DNA from 2 places in the Planococcus liqunii genome. Region 2 is predicted to be linked to the other one. Evidence: predicted binding sites of a transcription regulator. Region 2 holds the regulator's gene; the other holds the start of a gene.
The links. Region 2 encodes NrdR, which represses ribonucleotide reductase genes. Its sites were predicted from a motif close to AACACNATATATNGTGTT; they were not measured.

Region 1: a site for NrdR is predicted at 4,995-5,012, ahead of QWY22_RS08520 (vitamin B12-dependent ribonucleotide reductase). Genes of this name have one in related genera too.

What each region holds. Positions count from the first base shown of each region.
Region 1 covers NZ_CP129238.1:1,678,137-1,688,431, forward strand. The annotation lists gene gcvPA (aminomethyl-transferring glycine dehydrogenase subunit GcvPA) at 1-665, shown strand, start outside; gene gcvPB (aminomethyl-transferring glycine dehydrogenase subunit GcvPB) at 658-2,121, shown strand; gene QWY22_RS08505 (AAA family ATPase) at 2,183-3,457, opposite strand; gene QWY22_RS08510 (rhodanese-like domain-containing protein) at 3,541-3,921, opposite strand; gene QWY22_RS08515 (lipoate--protein ligase family protein) at 4,078-4,857, shown strand; gene QWY22_RS08520 (vitamin B12-dependent ribonucleotide reductase) at 5,046-7,604, shown strand; gene aroQ (type II 3-dehydroquinate dehydratase) at 8,067-8,507, shown strand; gene QWY22_RS08530 (M24 family metallopeptidase) at 8,504-9,571, shown strand; gene efp (elongation factor P) at 9,589-10,149, shown strand; gene accB (acetyl-CoA carboxylase biotin carboxyl carrier protein) at 10,293-10,295, shown strand, end outside.
Region 2 covers NZ_CP129238.1:1,463,339-1,473,633, forward strand. The annotation lists gene mutM (bifunctional DNA-formamidopyrimidine glycosylase/DNA-(apurinic or apyrimidinic site) lyase) at 1-294, shown strand, start outside; gene coaE (dephospho-CoA kinase) at 304-906, shown strand; gene QWY22_RS07395 (glyceraldehyde-3-phosphate dehydrogenase) at 1,010-2,023, shown strand; gene speD (adenosylmethionine decarboxylase) at 2,337-2,720, shown strand; gene nrdR (transcriptional regulator NrdR) at 2,836-3,312, shown strand; gene QWY22_RS07410 (replication initiation and membrane attachment family protein) at 3,324-4,691, shown strand; gene dnaI (primosomal protein DnaI) at 4,692-5,627, shown strand; gene QWY22_RS07420 (hypothetical protein) at 5,890-6,057, shown strand; gene thrS (threonine--tRNA ligase) at 6,140-8,068, shown strand; ribosomal protein L20 leader region at 8,127-8,264, shown strand; gene infC (translation initiation factor IF-3) at 8,352-8,858, shown strand; gene rpmI (50S ribosomal protein L35) at 8,887-9,087, shown strand; gene rplT (50S ribosomal protein L20) at 9,176-9,535, shown strand; gene QWY22_RS07445 (DUF1294 domain-containing protein) at 9,707-9,985, shown strand; gene QWY22_RS07450 (sigma-w pathway protein ysdB) at 9,991-10,295, opposite strand, start outside.

The sequences.
Region 1 (10,295 bases), 210 kb from region 2:
CGCTGTTTGTTGTATCGGCCAATCCATTGGCGCTTGGTGCATTGACGCCTCCTGGAAAATTGGGTGCAGATATTACGGTCGGCGATGCACAGCCGTTCGGAATTGCCGAAGCATTCGGCGGGCCGCATTGCGGATACTTCGCTGTGACAAAGAAATTGATGCGAAAAGTTCCTGGACGTCTGGTCGGTGAAACGACGGATGAAGACGGGCGCCGCGGCTTTGTATTGACCTTGCAGGCGCGCGAACAGCATATCCGCCGCGATAAAGCGACTTCCAATATTTGTTCGAACCAGGCATTGAACGCACTGGCTGCTTCCGTTGCCATGACAGCGCTCGGTAAAGTCGGCACGAAGCAGATGGCGGTGCAAAACATCACCAAAACCTACTATATGAAACAGCAGTTGAAAAATGCCGGATTCGAAATTGCCTTTGACGGCGCCCATTTCAACGAAATTGTTGTCAAAACGAAAGTTCCTGTGAAAGAAATCAATGCCGCTTTGCTTGAAAAAGCCATCATTGGCGGATACGATCTTGGCCGCAGCTACGACGAGCTGGAAGGGCATATGCTCGTTGCAGTAACCGAACAGCGTACGAAAGAAGAAATCGATGCATTTGTGCAGGTAGTTGCTGCAGCAGTGCAGGAAATGGGGGCTACTCATGCATAAAGACAACCAACCGCTCATTTTTGAAATGACGAAAGAAGGCCGCATCGGCTACAGCCTGCCGGATCTTGAAGTTCCGGAAATCGATTTGAAAGACGTTCTGCCGCAAGGCTTGATCCGAGAAGAAGCAGCAGAGCTTCCGGAAGTGTCGGAACTGGACATCATGCGCCATTATACGGCCTTATCAAAACGCAACCACGGCGTAGATTCCGGATTTTATCCGTTGGGTTCTTGTACAATGAAATACAACCCGAAAATCAACGAAACCGTTGCCCGCTTCCCTGGGTTTGCAAATATTCACCCGCTGCAGGAAGAATCGACTGTCCAAGGCGCGATGGAATTATTGTTCGACTTGCAGGAACACTTGAAAGAAATCACAGGCATGGACGAAGTGACGCTTCAGCCGGCTGCCGGCGCTCATGGCGAGTGGACAGGTTTGATGATGATCCGCGCTTACCACGAATCGAGAGGCGACATGAACCGCACCAAAGTGATCGTTCCGGATTCCGCACACGGCACCAACCCGGCATCGGCAACAGTAGCCGGTTTTGAAACCGTTACAGTGAAATCAAATGAACACGGCTTGGTCGATCTTGAAGATTTGAAGCGCGTTGTCGGGGAAGATACAGCGGCCTTGATGCTGACCAACCCGAATACGCTCGGCTTGTTTGAAGAACAGATCCTGGAAATGGCTGCTATCATCCACGAAGTAGGCGGCAAATTGTATTATGACGGCGCGAACTTGAATGCCGTCATGTCAAAAGCGCGCCCTGGCGACATGGGCTTTGACGTTGTCCACTTGAACTTGCACAAAACCTTCACCGGCCCCCACGGCGGCGGCGGACCGGGTTCAGGCCCTGTCGGCGTGAAAAAAGACTTGATTCCATATTTGCCGAAGCCGGTATTGGTGAAATCCGGAGAAGGCTTGACATTCGATTACAACCGCCCGGAATCAATCGGACGCGTCAAACCATTCTACGGCAACTTCGGCATCAACGTCCGTGCCTATACGTATATCCGCTCAATGGGGCCGGACGGCTTGAAAGCGGTAACCGAATACGCAGTGCTGAATGCCAACTACATGATGCGCAAACTGGCGCCTCATTTCGATTTGCCGTATGACCGCCACTGCAAACACGAGTTTGTGTTAAGTGGGCGCCGCCAGAAAAAACTGGGCGTGCGTACATTGGATATGGCGAAACGCCTGCTTGACTTCGGCTACCATCCGCCGACAATCTACTTCCCGTTGAACGTGGAAGAAGGCATGATGATTGAGCCGACCGAAACAGAATCGAAAGAAACGCTTGATGCGTTCATCGATGCAATGATCCAGATTGCGAAAGAAGTGGAAGAAAATCCGGAAATCGTCCAGAATGCTCCACACACAACCGTAATCAAACGCTTGGATGAAACGCAGGCGGCCCGCAAGCCGGTTCTGCGCTACACGAAAGCCGAATAAATTCAAAAAGCCCGCTTGAAAGGATAAACCTTTCAAGCGGGCTTTTTTCTGTTCCATGGCATTAAAAACCGATCGTCGATTCCGGATCTTCCCAATCATTGCGTTCGGTGCGTTTGTTCTGTTTCTGGAGTTCCTGTATGCGTTTGGCATAGCCAGAGTCGCCGTCGTAATGCCAATTGAGTGCAGAACTCATATATAGCTCGTTCAGCTGTGAAATGGACAAGCCTTTTGTCAATTTCGCCATGTCATCGATTTCGTCTTCCGAAAAAATAGATTTGATGTCGAGTTTCCGTAAATACTGCTTGCGCAGCTTTTTGTCGGGCGATGGGATTTCATAAGCGCGGTCAAAGCGTCCGGCGCGGTTGATCAGCGCCGGGTCGATCCGTTCCGGGTAATTGGTCGTACCGATAATGAACAAGCCTTCGCGCGATTGGGTGCCGTCTAGCGTGTTCAGGAAAACCGAGCGGGTGAACTCCGGCATCGAATCGATGTCTTCAATCACGAGAATAGCCGGAGCGAGCCTGGAGACGATCCCAAACACTTCCTGGACGGTGTAGCTGTTCGTATACTCTGTAATCTGCCAGTAGACGACAGGCGCTTCTGTAGAGCCGGTGATGGATTTCACGAGCGTTGTCTTGCCGTTGCCGGGAGAGCCGTACAGCAGGATGCCGCGTTTGAACGGCACGCCGTAGTCTTTAAAGAACTGGCCGCCGTCGCGGAAAAACTCATCAATCGAACGGAAAATGTCCTGTTTCACACCGGCTTCAAGCATGACATCGGCGCGCGAGACAATTGCCATCTCGCCGTAGTTGCGCCTTCTAACCCCTTCTTCCGTATCGACTAGGAATGTGATATTGTTCATCAATGCCTGGCGCAGCATTTCGTTCAAGTCTTCAAGGAAGCGGAACGCGCCGTCGATGGATTTGGCGTAGCATTGAAATTCCGGCCAGCTGTTGTCGGCCGTCGTATAGAAGGGCAATTGCGTCAGCGCGACTTCGTGGGCGGGAAAATAGATCAGCCGGTTGTCAAATGTCTCCTGGATCTTTAAATTGCCGCTGTGCAAATCATCCGGCACATTGCCGATTTTGCCCATCGGACGCGCCTCGTAAACATAAGACAAAGTTTCGTAGGTTAGCTGGCCGTTTTCCATCATATCTAGAAGGTACGTGTGGAGTTGCGTAATCGTTTCAGCGATGTCGATGTGCATCCAGGCGCCAGCGGAACGTTCGTTGAGCTGGGAGAAGATTCGGCCGGATACAGCAGCGATATCCGCGTAATGCGGCAAGGTTTCACGGATTGCGTGGTTGTGCGGGAATAAAATTGTCGGTTTTGTCATGGTTTTCCTCTTTTCTAAAGAATCGAATCGCCTGTTTGGGTAGAAAAAAAGTCTTTCCGGTTTGGAAAGACTTTATGGGTGCATCATTTGGATTTAACTTTGCCGGTCCATTGCTTGAAACCGCCTTGCAATTGATACAATTGGTTATAGCCTTTTTTCTTCAGGAATAACGCGACCCGGCCGCTGCGTGCACCGTTTTGGTCATACAAGTAGACCGGTTTGTCGGAACGGATTTCTTTATAGCGCTGGCGCAATTGGGATTGAGGAATGTTGCGCGCGCCCAGGATGTGCCCGCCGGCAAACTCTTTCGGTTCGCGTACATCGATCAGCTGAGCTTTGCGGTAGCCTTCGATAAATTGTTCTTGTGTTAGATTTGTGACAGCTTTTTTAATTCGGAAATAGGAAATCAGTCCGAAGATGATTGCTATCAGCAGAACGCCTAAGATGATATACAGAAAATCCAATGTTCTTGCCCCTTTCTATTCTCCTTTTATTATAAAAGAAGGAGTGACGGTTATTCAATGCCAATGTTACACTAATTATTGGATTTAGGAGGCGATCTTGTGAAATTTGCAGATTGGTATTTCATAAACTCGGGGCAAAACAGCCCCGCTTTCAATATGGCAATGGATGAAGCGTTATTGGACTGGCACAGCGAAGGGCTGATTCCGCCGGTGATCCGTTTCTACGGATGGAATCCGGCCACTTTGTCGATCGGCTATTTTCAGCGAGTGGAAAAAGAAATTGATATGGATCAGGTTTCAGCGCTCGGGCTCGGTTTTGTTCGCCGACCGACCGGTGGAAGGGGAGTGCTTCATGAGCATGAACTGACATACAGCGTCATTGTATCGGAAGATTACCCGGAAATGCCGGAGACGGTGACAGAAGCTTACCGCGTCATCAGCGGCGGGCTGCTGCAAGGATTCAAAAACCTGGGGCTGGATGCGTATTTTTCAGTGCCCGATACCGACGAAAAACGGGCGGATTTAAAAAAGCCGAAAAGTGCGGTCTGCTTTGATGCACCGAGCTGGTATGAAATGGTCGTTGAAGGAAAAAAAGTGGCGGGAAGCGCGCAGACCCGGCAAAAAGGGGTCATCCTGCAGCACGGAGCCATCTTACTGGACCTGGATGCTGAAAAATTGCTGTCTGTCTTTAAATTTTCGAGTCCCGAATCCGAAGAGGCCATGCGCCGCAAAATTCCGGAAAAAGCGGTGGCGATCAATTCGCTCCGGGAACATCCTGCAACCATTGAAGAATGCGTCGATGCTTTTAAGGCCGGCTTTGAAGAGGCTTTATCGATCCATCTCCATCCTTACATATTGAATGAGGAACAGCTTGCATATGTTAAATCCATAGAAGAGAAAAAGTACGGCAACGATGTATGGAATTTTCGGAATTAAGGAGTCTTTTGGCTCATTTTGAATTCTGGGTCCAATGGAAAAGCTTGCTGCAAGTGGATTTTCAATTGGAAATAATTCCAGCGCAAAATTTTGTTATTCCAAAGAGTTTCAACATCTAGTATCATGGGAAATGTAGTAATACTATATATAGTGTTTGACTCCATATAATACGAAGGAGGAATTGTCAAATGGTTTCTGTTACACAAACTCAATACACATTAGATCCACATTCTTTAAACACCGACATTCAAGCGTTTCCGCAAGTGCATGCGATTACTCCTGACATGAAAATTACACATAAAGGGGTATCCCGCCTCGTCATGATCGACCGGTATTCATTCAAAGATACGGAGAAAAAGACGCTTAAAGCCGGCGACTTCGTCGTCTTGACCGTCAAAGAAGATCCGAAATTCCCGGCTCGCGGCCTTGGCTATATCGTTTCAATCGATAAAGCCGCAAACACTGCAAAAATCTGGATCGAAGAAGATTACCGCAGTGCGATCGACAAGGAAAGCGAACAGGAAAGCGGAATCGTCAACCGTACGTTGGATGTCATTGAAAAGCCGCTCGAAGTCTATTACGAGCAAATCGCAAAACGCAACGCAACGGGTCTGGCATCTGTTGAAACGACTCCGGAAAAACGCCAGGAATGGTTCGAGAAATTCTACCAGCAATTGGTCGGATTGAAGTTCATTCCAGCTGGGCGCGTTCTATACGGAGCAGGAGCAGATACGGATGTAACGTATTTCAACTGTTACGTAATGCCGTTTGTGGCGGATTCACGCGAAGGAATTTCGGATCACCGCAAACAAGTAATGGAAATCATGTCTCGAGGCGGCGGAGTCGGAACAAACGGTTCGACGCTGCGTCCGCGCAACACATTGGCGCGGGGCGTCAACGGAAAATCTTCCGGTTCGGTTTCATGGCTCGACGACATTGCAAAATTGACTCACTTGGTAGAGCAGGGCGGTTCGCGCCGCGGCGCCCAAATGATCATGCTTGCCGACTGGCACCCGGATATTGCGGAATTCATCATTTCAAAAATGCAGAATCCCCGCATCCTCCGTTTCCTGATCGAGAACTCGGAAGATGAAACGATTAAAAAACTTGCGCACAATAAATTGAAATTTAAGCCGCTGACAGAACAGGAAGAAGCCATGTACCAAGGCATCCTGAACTACCGGGCGATTCCGGGGATGGGTGGATTCAATGAAAAAATCATGCGCGACGCTGAAACGAAGCTGCGCGATGGCGGCACGTATTCCGTCCATAACGAAGAGTTCCTGACAGGCGCCAATATTTCCGTGACCTTGACGGATGATTTCATGAAAGCGGTGGAAGAAGATGCAGATTTCGATTTGCGCTTCCCGGCTGTTGAGTCGTACTCAAAAGAAGAAATGGCCGTCTACAACGAGCAATGGCATGAAGTAGGCGATGTGCGCGAATGGGAAAGATTAGGCCATAAAGTCCGCACTTACCGTACGATGAAAGCTCGTGAACTGTGGAATTTGATTAATGTTTGTGCGACTTACTCAGCAGAACCCGGCATTTTCTTCATCGATAATGCCAACGAAAAAACAAACGCGAAAGCATACGGCCAAAAAGTTGTTGCGACAAACCCTTGCGGTGAGCAGCCGCTTGCGCCTTATTCCGTTTGTAACTTGGCAGCAGTCAACTTGGCGCAATTTGCCGACCCGTCAACTAAGCAAGTGGATTTTGAAGCATTGAAAGAAACAGTGCGCGTCGGTGTCCGCATGCAGGACAATGTGATTGATGCGACTCCTTACTTCCTTGAAGAAAACCGTGTGCAGGCTTTAGGTGAGCGCCGTGTCGGACTTGGGGTTATGGGCCTTGCGGATCTTCTCATTTACTGCGACAAAGAATACGGTTCGCCTGAAGGCAACGAATTGGTCGATGAAATCTTCAAGACCATCGCTGTGGCAGCCTACGAGCAGTCGACGGAGCTTGCAGTGGAACGCGGAAGCTTCCCATTCCTAGTCGGCAATACCGACGAAGAAACAGCAGCGCTTCGGAAAGCATTCACGGAAACCGGCTTTATGCAAGGCATGCCGGAAGAAGTCCGGGAAAGAATCCTGGAAAACGGCATCCGCAACTCGCATTTATTGACAGTTGCTCCGACTGGATCAACCGGTACTATGGTTGGCGTATCGACCGGCCTTGAACCTTATTATTCCTTCACTTACTACCGCAGCGGGCGTCTCGGCAAATTCATCGAAGTGAAAGCCGACATCGTGCGCGAGTACTTGAAAAATAATCCGGAAGCGGATGAAGAAAACTTGCCAAAAGCTTTTGTCACTTCAATGGACTTGGCTCCTGAAGCGCATGCGGATGTGCAGTGCATTATCCAGCGCTGGATCGATTCATCCATTTCGAAAACGGTCAACGCACCGCGCGGCTATACAGTCGAGCAAGTGCAAGGCGTCTACGAGCGCTTGTACAAAGGCGGAGCAAAAGGCGGCACAGTTTATGTCGACGGCAGCCGTGATTCACAGGTATTGACGCTGAAAGCGGAAGAAAATACGTTTGAAGAAAGCCATCCGGAAGAAGTCAAAGGAAAACGGCCAATCGTCCTTATTGATACCATTCAGGATCTGCGTTCGACAAATGTCACCATCGGCTCTGAAGTGGGCGACACATGCCCGGTTTGCCGCAAAGGGACAGTTGAAGAAATGGGCGGCTGCAACACTTGCACCAACTGCAACGCTCAACTGAAATGCGGATTATAATAAGAAAAGCGTAAGCGACCGTATAGATTCGACAGGGATAAGACGCTCAGGCGTAGCGGCGTGATTTAAGCCGCGGCGCCAGAGCGGCTTATGACCCGAGAATCTGGGAGCTGGAGTCTGGACATTAGAATACTTTAACTATAGATTGTTTGAGAAATAAGGGCATGTGCTTTTTAATAATCTAGAAAACGCGACGGCTTCGGCCGCCGCGTTTTTTTTATGGGAAAAACTGAAAGGCGCTACAGTTAGTTCGATTTCAGCATCCGGTAACAGGTTCGACTCAAAATTTATTATGAAAAAGCCCATTTTTTTAATAAATGTATAAAGCTACATAAGGGTAAGTTCAGATAAAAACAAAAGAAGCAAAACAACAAACGCAAACAGCCATTAATGAAATATTTGCTCTCTTAATTTAAGCGGTATGGTAAAATAATGAAGACTGCAAAGGGAAGGAGTGGGGAAATGAAAGTTTTGTGTTTGAATGGGCCGAACTTGAATCGCCTCGGGAAACGCGAGAAAGAAGCATATGGCACCTTTACGCTCGATGAGCTCGAAGCAGACTTGATGGAATTTGCGGAGAATAACGGCATCAACTTGATGTGCATGCAGTCGAACCATGAAGGCGAATTGATCGACTGGATCCACATGGCGGCTGACGACGGGACGGAAGGAATTGTCTTGAATGCCGGCGCCTATACCCATACCAGCGTCGCCATCCGTGATGCCATTGCCGCCGTTCAGATTCCAATCATTGAAGTACATATTTCAAATGTCTACAAACGCGAAGAATTCCGCCAGCATTCGTTTATCGCTCCGGTAGCGGCCGGACAGATTACCGGGTTCGGCCAGGACGTTTATAAGCTGGCGTTGCACGCACTGCTATTAAAACAAGCGAGAGGATGACTCCATTGAAATTACAAAAATTGCGCAAGGAAATGGAACAACAGCAAATCGAGGCGTTGTTGATTACAAGCCAGTACAATCTTCGCTACATAACTGAATTCACCGGTACCGCCGGACTGGCTCTCGTCACCCAGCACAAAGCATATTTCATCACCGATTTCCGCTACACGGAACAAGCTGGGGAACAAGTCAAAGAGTTCGACGTCGTGCAGGCCAAAACGAATTTATTGGAAGAAGCAGCAGAACTGGTGAAAAACCTTGCCGTGAAATCCCTGGCTTTTGAAAAAGATTACGTGACCTATGCAGCATTTCTGGATTATGAGGCCAAAATCGAAGCGGAATTACAACCGGTCAGCGGCTTGATTGAAAAAATCCGGATGATCAAAACTTCGGAAGAAGTAAATATTTTGAAGGCGGCAGCAAAAATTGCAGATGATGCTTTTGAACATATCTGCAAATTCATCAAAGTCGGCCAGACCGAACTGGAAATTTCGAACGAACTTGAATTCTTCATGAGAAAGCAAGGAGCCACCTCTTCTTCATTCGATACGATTGTCGCATCGGGCCTTCGATCCGCTTTGCCGCACGGCGTAGCCACGGAGAAAAAGATCGAAAGCGGTGATTTCATTACGCTGGACTATGGTGCTCTGTACAACGGCTACATTTCGGATATCACGCGCACGGTGGCGGTTGGAGAACCTTCCGATAAACTGAAGGAAATTTATCAAGTGGTCTTGGATGCGCAAGTTTTGGGTGTTGAAAAAATCGGGCCGGGCATGACGGGCATCGAAGCAGATGCCATAGCACGCGACTACATCAAATCAAAAGGCTATGGCGAAGCATTCGGCCATTCAACGGGGCATGGCATCGGACTTGAAGTGCATGAAGCACCTGGGTTATCATTTAAATCGCAGACAGTTCTAGAGCCAGGAATGGCTGTAACCGTGGAACCGGGAATATATCTTCCGGGAATTGGCGGAGTTCGCATCGAAGATGATATACTGATAACTGAGTCAGGAAATGAACGATTAACTCACTCCACGAAAGAGCTACGCATTTTATAACAAACGGAGGAACTTACATGATTTCAGTAAACGATTTTAAAACAGGTGTAACAATTGAAGTGGATGGCGACATCTGGCGCGTAATGGAATTCCAGCACGTGAAGCCAGGAAAAGGCGCAGCTTTTGTCCGCACGAAATTGCGCAATTTGCGTTCAGGCAACGTCAACGAGAAAACGTTCCGTGCCGGCGAAAAAGTGGCGAAAGCCCAAATCGACAACCGGAAAATGCAGTATTTATACGCAAATGGGGATACTCATGCATTCATGGATACCGAAACATATGACCAAATCGAGTTGCCCGAGAAAAGCATTGAGTATGAATTGAAGTTCCTTCAGGAAAACATGGAAGTCCAAGTCATCCAATTCCAAGGCGAAGTGCTCGGCGTTGAACTTCCGAATTCAGTGGTGCTTGAAGTTGCAGAAACAGACCCAGGCATCAAGGGAGATACGGCAAGCGGCGGCTCAAAACCGGCTACTTTGTCGACTGGCCTTATTGTCCAAGTGCCTTTCTTCATCAATGTAGGCGACAAACTGATCATCAACACAACCGATTCTTCTTACGTTTCACGCGCACAGTAAGCTCGTGCACTGAAGTTGGTTAAAAAAGTGGCCTCTTCAAAAGAGGCCGCTTTTCCAATTGCCGAATGGCTATTTCATTTTGTCAGGAAAAAGTCTAAAATGGAGTAGATGCATACACCATACATAAAGGGGAGTAGAACAAAATG
Region 2 (10,295 bases):
TATGCCACAGAAGCCCTTTACAGGATGAAAATCCATCCGAACCGGGCTGCAGGCAGAATCAGCCGTGCACGGAAAATTCAGCTGTTCGAATCGATTGTGGCGATTTTGCTGGAAAGCATCGAAGCCGGCGGCAGCACCATTTCGGATTACCGGAACATCAACGGGGAATCGGGAAGCATGCAAAATCGGTTTGGCATGTATGGAAAAAAACAATGCATGGTGTGCGGCAGTGCCACCAAGTCGCTGAAGATTGGCGGCAGAACTTCGGTCTACTGTCCGACATGCCAAAAGTGAGGGTTTAAGATGATTATTGGGTTAACGGGAAGCATTGCCAGCGGGAAAAGTACGGTTTCCGCTATGCTCGCGGAAATGGGCTACCCCATTGTGGATGCCGACAAAGTGGCACGTCTTGTGGTGGAGCCGGGCAGTGAAACATTGGAGAAAATCAGGGAGCTATTCGGGGAAGAAGTCATTCTTCCGGATGGCACCATGGACCGCAAAAAAGTGGGGGAACTGATCTTCAACGACCCGGCCAGCCGAAAAAAGCTGAACGATGTCATCCATCCGGCCATCCGGATGGAGATGCTTCGGCAGCGGGGCGAATTTTTGGACCAGGGCTTTGCGACAGTGATTATGGACATTCCGCTTCTTTTTGAAAGCCGGCTGCAGCACTTGGTCGACAAAATACTGGTCGTCAGCGTAACGGAAGAACTCCAACTGAAGCGGCTGATGGAGCGCAACGGCTTAAGCGAAAAAGAGGCGCGAGCCCGTATTGCATCCCAATTGCCGATGTCTGTCAAAGAAGAAGGGGCAGATGCTGTTATATACAATAACGGATCAGTTGACGAAACCAAATGGCAGTTAAACCGCATTCTGGACCAGTGGAAACGATTACAATCAGAATAATACAGAAACGTGCCACTTTAAGGTTCCAGAATCCGTAAAATGTGTTATACTATATAACGAATTAAAAATATAAGTATAACTTATTTAATTGGAGGACTCGTAAATGACAGTTTCTATTGCGATTAACGGATTTGGCCGTATTGGCCGCATGGTTTTTAGACAAGCGATTTTAATGGACGACATCACCATTGCTGCCATTAATGCCAGCTACCCAGCTGAAACTTTAGCGCATTTGATTAAGTATGACACAAATCATGGAACTTTCGATGCCGAGGTCTCTGCTGAAGGAGACGCAATTATTGTAAACGGCAAACGAGTTCAACTCGTCAATGAACGGGATCCTTTAAAACTGCCATGGGAAAAGATGGGCATTGACATTGTCATTGAAGCAACAGGGAAATTCAATTCACGGGAACAAGCAGGCCTGCATTTAACAGCAGGAGCGAAAAAAGTCATTTTATCGGCTCCTGGAAAAAATGTTGATATCACGGTTGTGATGGGCGTCAATGACGATAAACTGGAAGTTGAAAAGCACGACGTGATTTCCAACGCCAGCTGTACAACCAACTGTTTGGCGCCGGTCGCTAAAGTACTGAACGATGCGTTTGGAATTGAAAACGGTTTAATGACCACTGTCCACTCCTTCACGAACGACCAGAAAAACCTGGACAATCCGCACAAAGATCTACGCCGGGCGCGTGCATGCAGCCAGTCTATCATTCCAACTTCTACGGGTGCCGCGAAAGCGCTGTCTTTAGTTCTTCCGGAACTTGAAGGGAAGATGCACGGCATGGCCCTTCGTGTGCCGACGCCGAACGTCTCGTTGGTTGATTTGGTTGTCGACCTTGAACAGGATGTTACGGTGGAAGACGTCAACGAAGCATTTATCCGCGCTTCTGAAACGGATTTGAAAGGCATTTTACGATTTACGATGGAGCCTTTAGTATCGGTTGACTTCAATACCACTTATGAATCTGCGACAATCGACGGCCTTTCCACAATGGTGATCGGGAACCGCAAAGTCAAAGTGCTGGCTTGGTATGACAATGAATGGGGCTACTCTGCACGTGTCGTCGATTTGACGAAAAAAGTAGCAAAATCACTGGTTTTCGCCTGATAATTATTAAAAACCGCCGCTTCTCATCTGAGAGTGGCGGTTTTTTATGCAATAAATTCCTTAAAAAAATATTTTTAAATTAAGTTATTTTTATTGCATTTCATTTCAATACATCATATACTAACATTCGTAGCCAAAAAAGGCTGCGAACTTCTTCGTTACCAACAGGTTTACGGCAACGGATGGAGCAATCTTTATTCACATGACTGCTTAAAGGGTTAGGACCTCTTTGGACTAACTTTCCCCCGTGGTAGTCAACTTTGAATATTTTGCGCATCAAACACAAAATGATATCAAAGGGGGAAAACGAACCATGGAAACAATGGGACGTCACGTAATTGCAGAACTTTGGCAGTGTGATTTTGACAAATTAAACGATATGGATTTTATCGAACAAACTTTTGTTGATGCAGCACTGAAGTCCGGAGCAGAAGTCAGAGAAGTCGCTTTTCACAAATTTGCACCTCAAGGAGTCAGCGGGGTAGTCATCATTTCTGAATCGCACTTAACGATCCACAGCTTCCCGGAACACGGCTACGCAAGTATTGATGTTTATACTTGTGGAGACTTAGATCCGACCATTGCAGCGAATTATATCGCAGAAGCACTTAATTCCGGTACACGTGAATTTGTAGAAGTGCCACGCGGAATGGGTCCAGTCAGTGTTGGAAAAACCAAAGTTTCAGTAAATGCATAATTCATTTAAACTGAAAAACAACAAGCAGGGGATTAATTCCTCTGCTTTTTCTATTTTCTAAAAGAAATTTTGTTATACTAGAGAGAACAGATAGAAAGTTTAGGGAGATGTCGAAATGAAATGTCCAGCATGTCAGCACAATGGCACACGCGTTGTTGATTCGCGGCCAGTTGATGATAATAAATCCATAAGAAGGCGCCGGGAATGTGAATCCTGCGGCTACCGCTATACCACATTTGAAAAAGTGGAAGAAATGCCTTTGATTGTCGTCAAGAAAGATGGCTCGCGTGAAGAGTTCAGCCGTGAAAAAGTCTTGAGGGGCTTGATCCGTGCTTGTGAAAAACGGCCAGTCTCACTGGAAGTGCTAGAAGAAGTAGTTTTCGATATTGAGAAGAACCTCCGGCGGGCAGGCAACGCAGAAGTAAAGTCTGAGGAAGTCGGCGAGTTGGTGATGGACCGGCTGGCGGGAATCGATGAAGTGGCGTATGTCCGCTTCGCATCGGTTTATCGCCAGTTTAAGGACATTACCGTATTTATAGATGAATTAAAGGATCTGTTGAAAAAGAGTCCGGAAGACAAGAAACCCGAGTAAGGCGGTGAATTATGTCTGCACTATATAAAGAACTTCAAGCTGCGGATTCTTTTAAAATTCGGATGCCATACCCGTTTTCAAATTATGACCGCCAGTTATTGACGCTGCTGTACCAGCCGCTGATCGGCGCGGAAGCGGCTGCCTTTTACTTGACGCTCTGGGCGGAAGGTGAAGTGGACCGGGAAGAAGCGACGCATTACACCTTAATGAACATTCTCGGCATTTCGATTGCCAAAGTATTTGAAGCGCGCATTCAACTGGAAGCGATCGGGCTTTTGCGCACCTACCGCAAAGATGAAGAGAACCGCTCGTTCATTTACGAATTGTGCCCTCCGCTGGATCCGAAAAGCTTTTTTGCAGATCCTTTGCTGTCGATGTTCCTCTTCAGCAAAATCGGGGAATCAGCTTACCGGAGAGTCAGAGACCGCTTTGTTATCCATACAGAAATAGGGGAAGGCTACGAAGAAGTTTCCCGCACATTTACCGATATTTATCAGCCGGTCCATGCAAAAGCGGGCTACCCGGCAGAAACGAAAGATTTGCAGGAACGGACAAGCGGCAGCTATGAAACCGATTCTACGTTTGATTTTGGGCTGCTGCGCCAAGGGCTGTCGGAACAATTGGTGCCGAATCGCGTTTTGACGGCATCCATCCGCGCTATGATTTCCAAGTTGGCGTTTCTGTACAGTTGGGGGCCGCTGGAAATGCAGAAAGTTGTACTGCTTGCGATCGACGACGATTACAACCTGACTGTCGACGGAATTAAAAAAGCGGCGGCGGACTATTATAAGTTGACCGTAGCCACATCAGCACCGCAGTTGGTGCCGGTGCATAAAACCGAAGCGAAACCGGCAGAAGCGCCGAAAACAAGACAGGATGAACTAATTTTGTATTTGGAGTCGGCTTCTCCGGTCGAAGTGCTGCGCGATATTGCAAACGGCAAAGAACCGCTGCCGGCAGATGTCCAGCTAGCCAATCAGCTCGTTGTGCAATACGGCATGGAGCCGGCGGTTGTCAATGTGCTGCTGCAGTATGTTCTCTTGCGCACGGATATGAAACTGACAAAAGCTTATGTAGAGAAAATCGCGTCCCATTGGCTGCGCAAAAACATCACCACGGCAAAAGATGCCATGGAGCTGGCGCGGACCGAACACGAGCAATACGTGAAATGGAAGTCGGAAGGTTCTCCCGCTTCCTCTTCCAAAGCGCCGGCACGATCGAACCGCGGCAAACCGGTGCGCGAAGAAAAACTGCCCGAATGGTTTTATCAGAAAGATGAAGCGCCGGCAGAAACAAGCGCCCCGAAAAACGATAATCTAGAAGTGGAAAAACAAAAACTTCTCGCAAAACTTGCGATGAAGAGAGTTAAGGGTGATTAAATGGAACCGATTCGTGAAACGATGAAACGGGTGGTAAACGCCCCTGCTTTTTCAGAACGCTATAATGAGATGCGAAGAGAAGTGCTGGAGCATCCAGGCGTCCAGAAATTCTTGGAAGAAAATGCAGCCGAAGTGGATAAGAGCGTGGTCGACAAAGGCCTTGGCAAGCTGTATGAGTATATTTACCAATCGCATGACTGTAATAAATGTCCAGGTCTTGGGGACTGCATCAATACCTTGAAAGGCTTTGAGCCGAACTTGGTGCTGGAGCGCGGCAATATTGGCATCGCGTACACACCTTGCCGTTTGAAAAACCAGTACGACAACAAGCGCCGTGCCTCTTCGCTGATCCACAGCATGTACATGCCGAAAGAAGTGATGCAGGCGTCGCTTGCAGACTTTGAACCGGACGCGAGCCGCATGGAAGCGTTCCGTGCTGTTACGGAGTTTTTGGATAATGCCACCGGACCCGACAACTTGCCTGAAAAAGGCTTGTATTTCTACGGGAAATTCGGCGTCGGCAAATCGTATTTACTGAGTGCGGTTGCCAATGAGCTGGCGGAAATGAACGTCAAATCCGTTCTGGTATTTGTGCCGGAATTCATGCGCGAAATGAAACAGGCGATCGGCGACCAGACCTTGCAGGAAAAAGTCGACTACGTCAAGCGTGCAGATGTGCTGATGCTTGACGACATCGGAGCGGAAGCGATGTCCAGCTGGACGCGCGATGAAGTGCTCGGAACCATCCTGCATTACCGGATGGCGGAACGGCTGCCGACTTTCATGACATCTAACTTCAGCTACCCGGAACTTCAGCACCATCTGACGTATTCGCAGCGCGGCGAAAAAGAAGATCTTAAAGCGGCGCGCGTCATGGAACGCATCAAAGCACTTACCGAACCCGTCAAGCTGGATGGCAAAAACCGTCGCAATTAACCATGCAGGTGTTGCGTTTTTGATTTTTTCGCAGTATAGTAAAAACAATCAATCAGATTTAAAATGCATCGATGAGGACAATAACGGATTTGCACGACTTTCAGAGAGAGAAGCCCAGGCTGCAAGCTTCTTAGTACCGGCAAAACGTTTACCGCCTTTGAGCAGCGACTGTGAACATTCGAGTAGCAGTTGACGGAACCGGCCCGTTAGCCGATGCAGAGCTTCGTTTTGGACAGTTTTTTCTGTCCGGAATAGAAGAAGGGTGGAACCACGAACAGAGCTTCGTCCCTTTTGGGATGGGGCTTTTTTGTATGGAAAAGCGGAAGTGCCCGGTAAGCCCCGACAAGCGCTGGAAGCATGGCTGGTAATGGCGCTCTTTGCCATTGCCGGACAGGCTGAAGCGACTCGAGGGGCTGGGCACTGCAGCTAGACAAGAAAAGCGGAAGCGGTCGTTTAGCGCTGCTGCTGAATCGTGAAAAACCCAACACTACATAAAAAAAGGAGAGAGTAAAATGTCAGACATGATCCAATTAACATTTCCAGACGGCGCAGTAAAAGAGTTCGAAAAAGGGACAACTACAGAAGCAATCGCTCAATCCATCTCACCGGGGCTTCGCAAGAAAGCTTTGGCAGGTAAAGTTGGCGAGCAATTAGTCGATTTGAAATCGCCGATCCAAGAAGATGGCAGCATTGCCATCATCACACCGGAATCCGATGAAGCGATTGAAATTCTTCGCCATTCCACAGCGCATCTTTTGGCGCAAGCGGTGAAGCGCCTGTATCCGGATGCTAAATTGGGTGTTGGTCCGGTCATCGAGAACGGCTTTTACTACGATATTGATTCGGAGTCAGCGATCACTTCCGAAGACTTGCCGGCCATTGAAAAGGAAATGAAAAAAATCATCAACGAGAACTTGGAAATCGTGCGCGTAGATGTTTCCCGTGCAGAAGCACAAGAACGCTTTGCTTCTATTGAAGATCCTTATAAATTGGAACTGCTTGAAGCGATTCCAGAAGACGAGCAAGTGTCGATTTATGAGCAAGGCGAATTTTTCGACCTTTGCCGCGGTATCCATGTGCCGTCAACAGGGAAACTAAAAGAATTCAAATTGTTAAGCGTAGCGGGTGCATACTGGAGAGGCGACAGCGACAATAAAATGCTGCAGCGCATCTACGGAACAGCTTTCTTTAAGAAAGAAGACTTGAAAGCGCATTTGGCATTCCTGGAAGAAGCGAAAGAACGCGATCACCGCAAAATCGGGAAAGAACTGAATTTGTTCATGAACTCCCAAAAAGTCGGCCAAGGCTTGCCAATGTGGCTGCCAAAAGGCGCGACCATCCGCCGCATCATCGAGCGCTATATTGTCGATAAAGAAGAACGCCTGGGCTATGACCACGTCTATACGCCGGTAATGGGCAGCGTTGACTTATACAAAACAAGCGGACACTGGGATCATTACCAGGACGATATGTTCCCGGTTATGCAAATGGACAACGAAGAATTGGTGCTTCGCCCAATGAACTGCCCGCACCATATGATGATTTACAAGCAAGGCATCCATTCATACCGCAACTTGCCGATCCGCATCGCGGAACTTGGGCTTATGCACCGCTATGAAATGTCCGGTGCACTTTCCGGCCTCCAGCGTGTACGCGGCATGACGTTAAACGATGCACACATCTTTGTGCGTCCGGACCAGATCAAAGAAGAATTCAAGCGCGTGGTCAACTTGGTTATCGAAGTGTATAAAGACTTCGACATCAAAGATTATTCATTCCGCTTGTCTTACCGCGATCCGGAAGACACAGAGAAATATTTCGATGATGACGCGATGTGGAACCGTGCTCAGGCCATGTTGAAAGAAGCAATGGATGATTTGGGGCTGCCGTACACAGAAGTGGAAGGCGAAGCGGCATTCTACGGCCCGAAAGTGGATGTCCAAGTGAAAACAGCGCTTGGCAAAGAAGAGACTTTGTCGACTGTCCAGCTTGATTTCCTATTGCCGGAGCGTTTTGACCTTTCGTATATCGGAGAAGACGGCAAACAGCACCGTCCGGTTGTTATCCACCGCGGCGTCGTTTCAACAATGGAGCGTTTTGTGGCATTCCTGATCGAAGAATACAAAGGCGCCTTCCCGACATGGCTTGCACCGGTGCAAGTTGAAGTGATTCCGGTTTCGCTTGATGCCCACAGCGCCTATGCGAAGGAAATCCAGGAGAAAATGCAAAATCTTCGCTTGCGCGTTGATATCGACGAGCGCGACGAGAAACTGGGGTATAAGATCCGCGAAGCCCAGATGCAGAAAGTTCCTTATATGCTCGTGATTGGAGACCAAGAGCTTGAAAACGGTTCGGTCAATGTCCGCAAGTACGGCGAACAGAAATCGGAAAGCATGCCGTTTGATGACTTCCTGAAACTGATCCAGAGCGAACTTCGCTAAAAGTGTTGACATGCATATAGGTGCATGGTATTATGAATAAGGTTATAGAATACTTATATGTGCAAAGCAGGAGCACCCGCTTCTCACCTGATTGACGTATTGTTGGCAGGTATACACGATTGACTACTACACGCATGCGTGCGTGTGTCATATTTGCGGGTGGACCTCTGTGGTCCACCCGCTTTTGTTTTGGATCGGAACCTGTAAGCCGACAACGTCCGTCGGTTCATGCATTTAAGCTATTCGCGACACTATCCGGAGGTGGATTAATATTAGCAAAGACATCAATGTAAACGAAGGTATTCGTGCACGTGAATTACGGGTTATTGATCAGAACGGTGAACAACTCGGCATTAAGACACGTAACGAAGCACTTGAAATTGCTGCTCGTGTCAACTTGGATCTTGTACTTGTGGCTCCTCAAGCTAAGCCGCCGGTCGCACGCATCATGGACCATGGTAAATTCAAGTTTGAACAGCAAAAGAAAGATCGTGAAATCCGTAAAAATCAAAAAGTCATCGTTGTTAAAGAGGTTCGTTTGAGCCCGACGATCGACGCGCATGATTTTGATACGAAACTTCGCAATGCGATCAAGTTCCTTGAAAAAGGCGACAAAGTTAAAGCATCAATCCGTTTTAAAGGCCGTGCCATAACGCACAAAGAAATCGGACAACGCGTTCTTGAGCGCTTCGCTGAAGCGTGTAAAGAAGTGTCTACGGTTGAACAGCGCCCTAAAATGGATGGCCGCAGCATGTTCTTGATGCTAGCGCCGACACACGAAAAAGAATAATAGTACAATTGTTTAGGAGGAACTCGAAATGCCGAAAATGAAAAGCCACCGCGGTGCGATGAAACGTTTCAAGAAAACTGGAACTGGTAAAGTAAAACGCAACCGTTCACACACAAGCCACTTATTTGCAAACAAATCGACTAAGCAAAAGCGTCACCTTCGCAAAGGGAAACTTGTTTCTGCAGGCGATTTGAAACGCATCAAATCACTTATTTACAACATGAAGTAAGAAAAGCGCAAGCCCCTGTTGAATCTGGGTGCTGGGCTACACAAAACAAAAATCGAATTTTTCATATTCAAGCAGGAGGTAATGTATTATGCCACGCGTAAAAGGTGGAACAGTGACGCGCCAGCGTCGTAAAAAGGTAATCAAATTAGCAAAAGGTTATTACGGTGCGAAGCACATTCAATATAAAGTAGCTAACCAACAAGTAATGAAGTCTGGTAACTATGCTTACCGTGACCGTCGCAACAAAAAACGTGACTTCCGCAGACTGTGGATCACTCGTATCAACGCAGCAGCGCGCTTGAATGATATTTCATACAGCCGCCTAATGCACGGCCTTAAAGTTGCGGGCATCGACATCAACCGCAAAATGCTAGCTGAAATCGCTGTATCTGATGCAGCTGCTTTCACAGCATTGGCTGATCAAGCTAAAAACGCAATGAACAAATAAGAAAAGCGGAAATGGCCGTCCAGGCCCGACAGGCATAAGACGAACCGGCGAAGCGGCGCTATTTGCCGAACAGCCGGGTTGGCTTATGACCCCGAGGGTCTGGCCATTGCAGCTGGACAAATAAAAAAGACTGGCGAAAACTCGCCAGTCTTTTTTTATGGAGGTATTTATATGTTTGCAATCATCTTAGGTTATTTTGGAGCCGCATCCATTCTGGCGTTTCTTATGATGTACATAGACAAAAAGCAGGCAAGGCAGCACGGCCGAAGAATTCCGGAAAAGAATTTGTGGACCGCAGCTATTTTCGGCGGCGGCATCGGCGCGTATCTCGGCATGATGGTGTTCCGCCACAAAACGCGCCACACCAATTTCCGGGTCGGCTTTTTAATGCTGGCAGTCATTGACGCCGCTTTGCTCGTGTGGATTTATCAATCAATCAACGGAGGGTGAGTCCATCACCCTTCGTTTTTCATTAATTGCTCAATCGGATTTTTCCAGTTAATCTGGGCATCCGGGTAATTCATGGATATTTCTTTTTGGAGGAAATAGAAATCTTCTTTGCTGAATCCCTGCAGCTTATCCGGGTTTTCAGTCCAGACAAAAATGGACACCACTTCAAATGCATCCTCTGTCGTCCCCAAATACTTTTCCCCTTCAAACACCACACCGCGCATGGCAATGAAAAAATTCTTCCGGACATTATTCACGTCATCGTAAAAATAATAAGAGCCGTTTTCAACAGCCGCATCCAGTTTTCGCA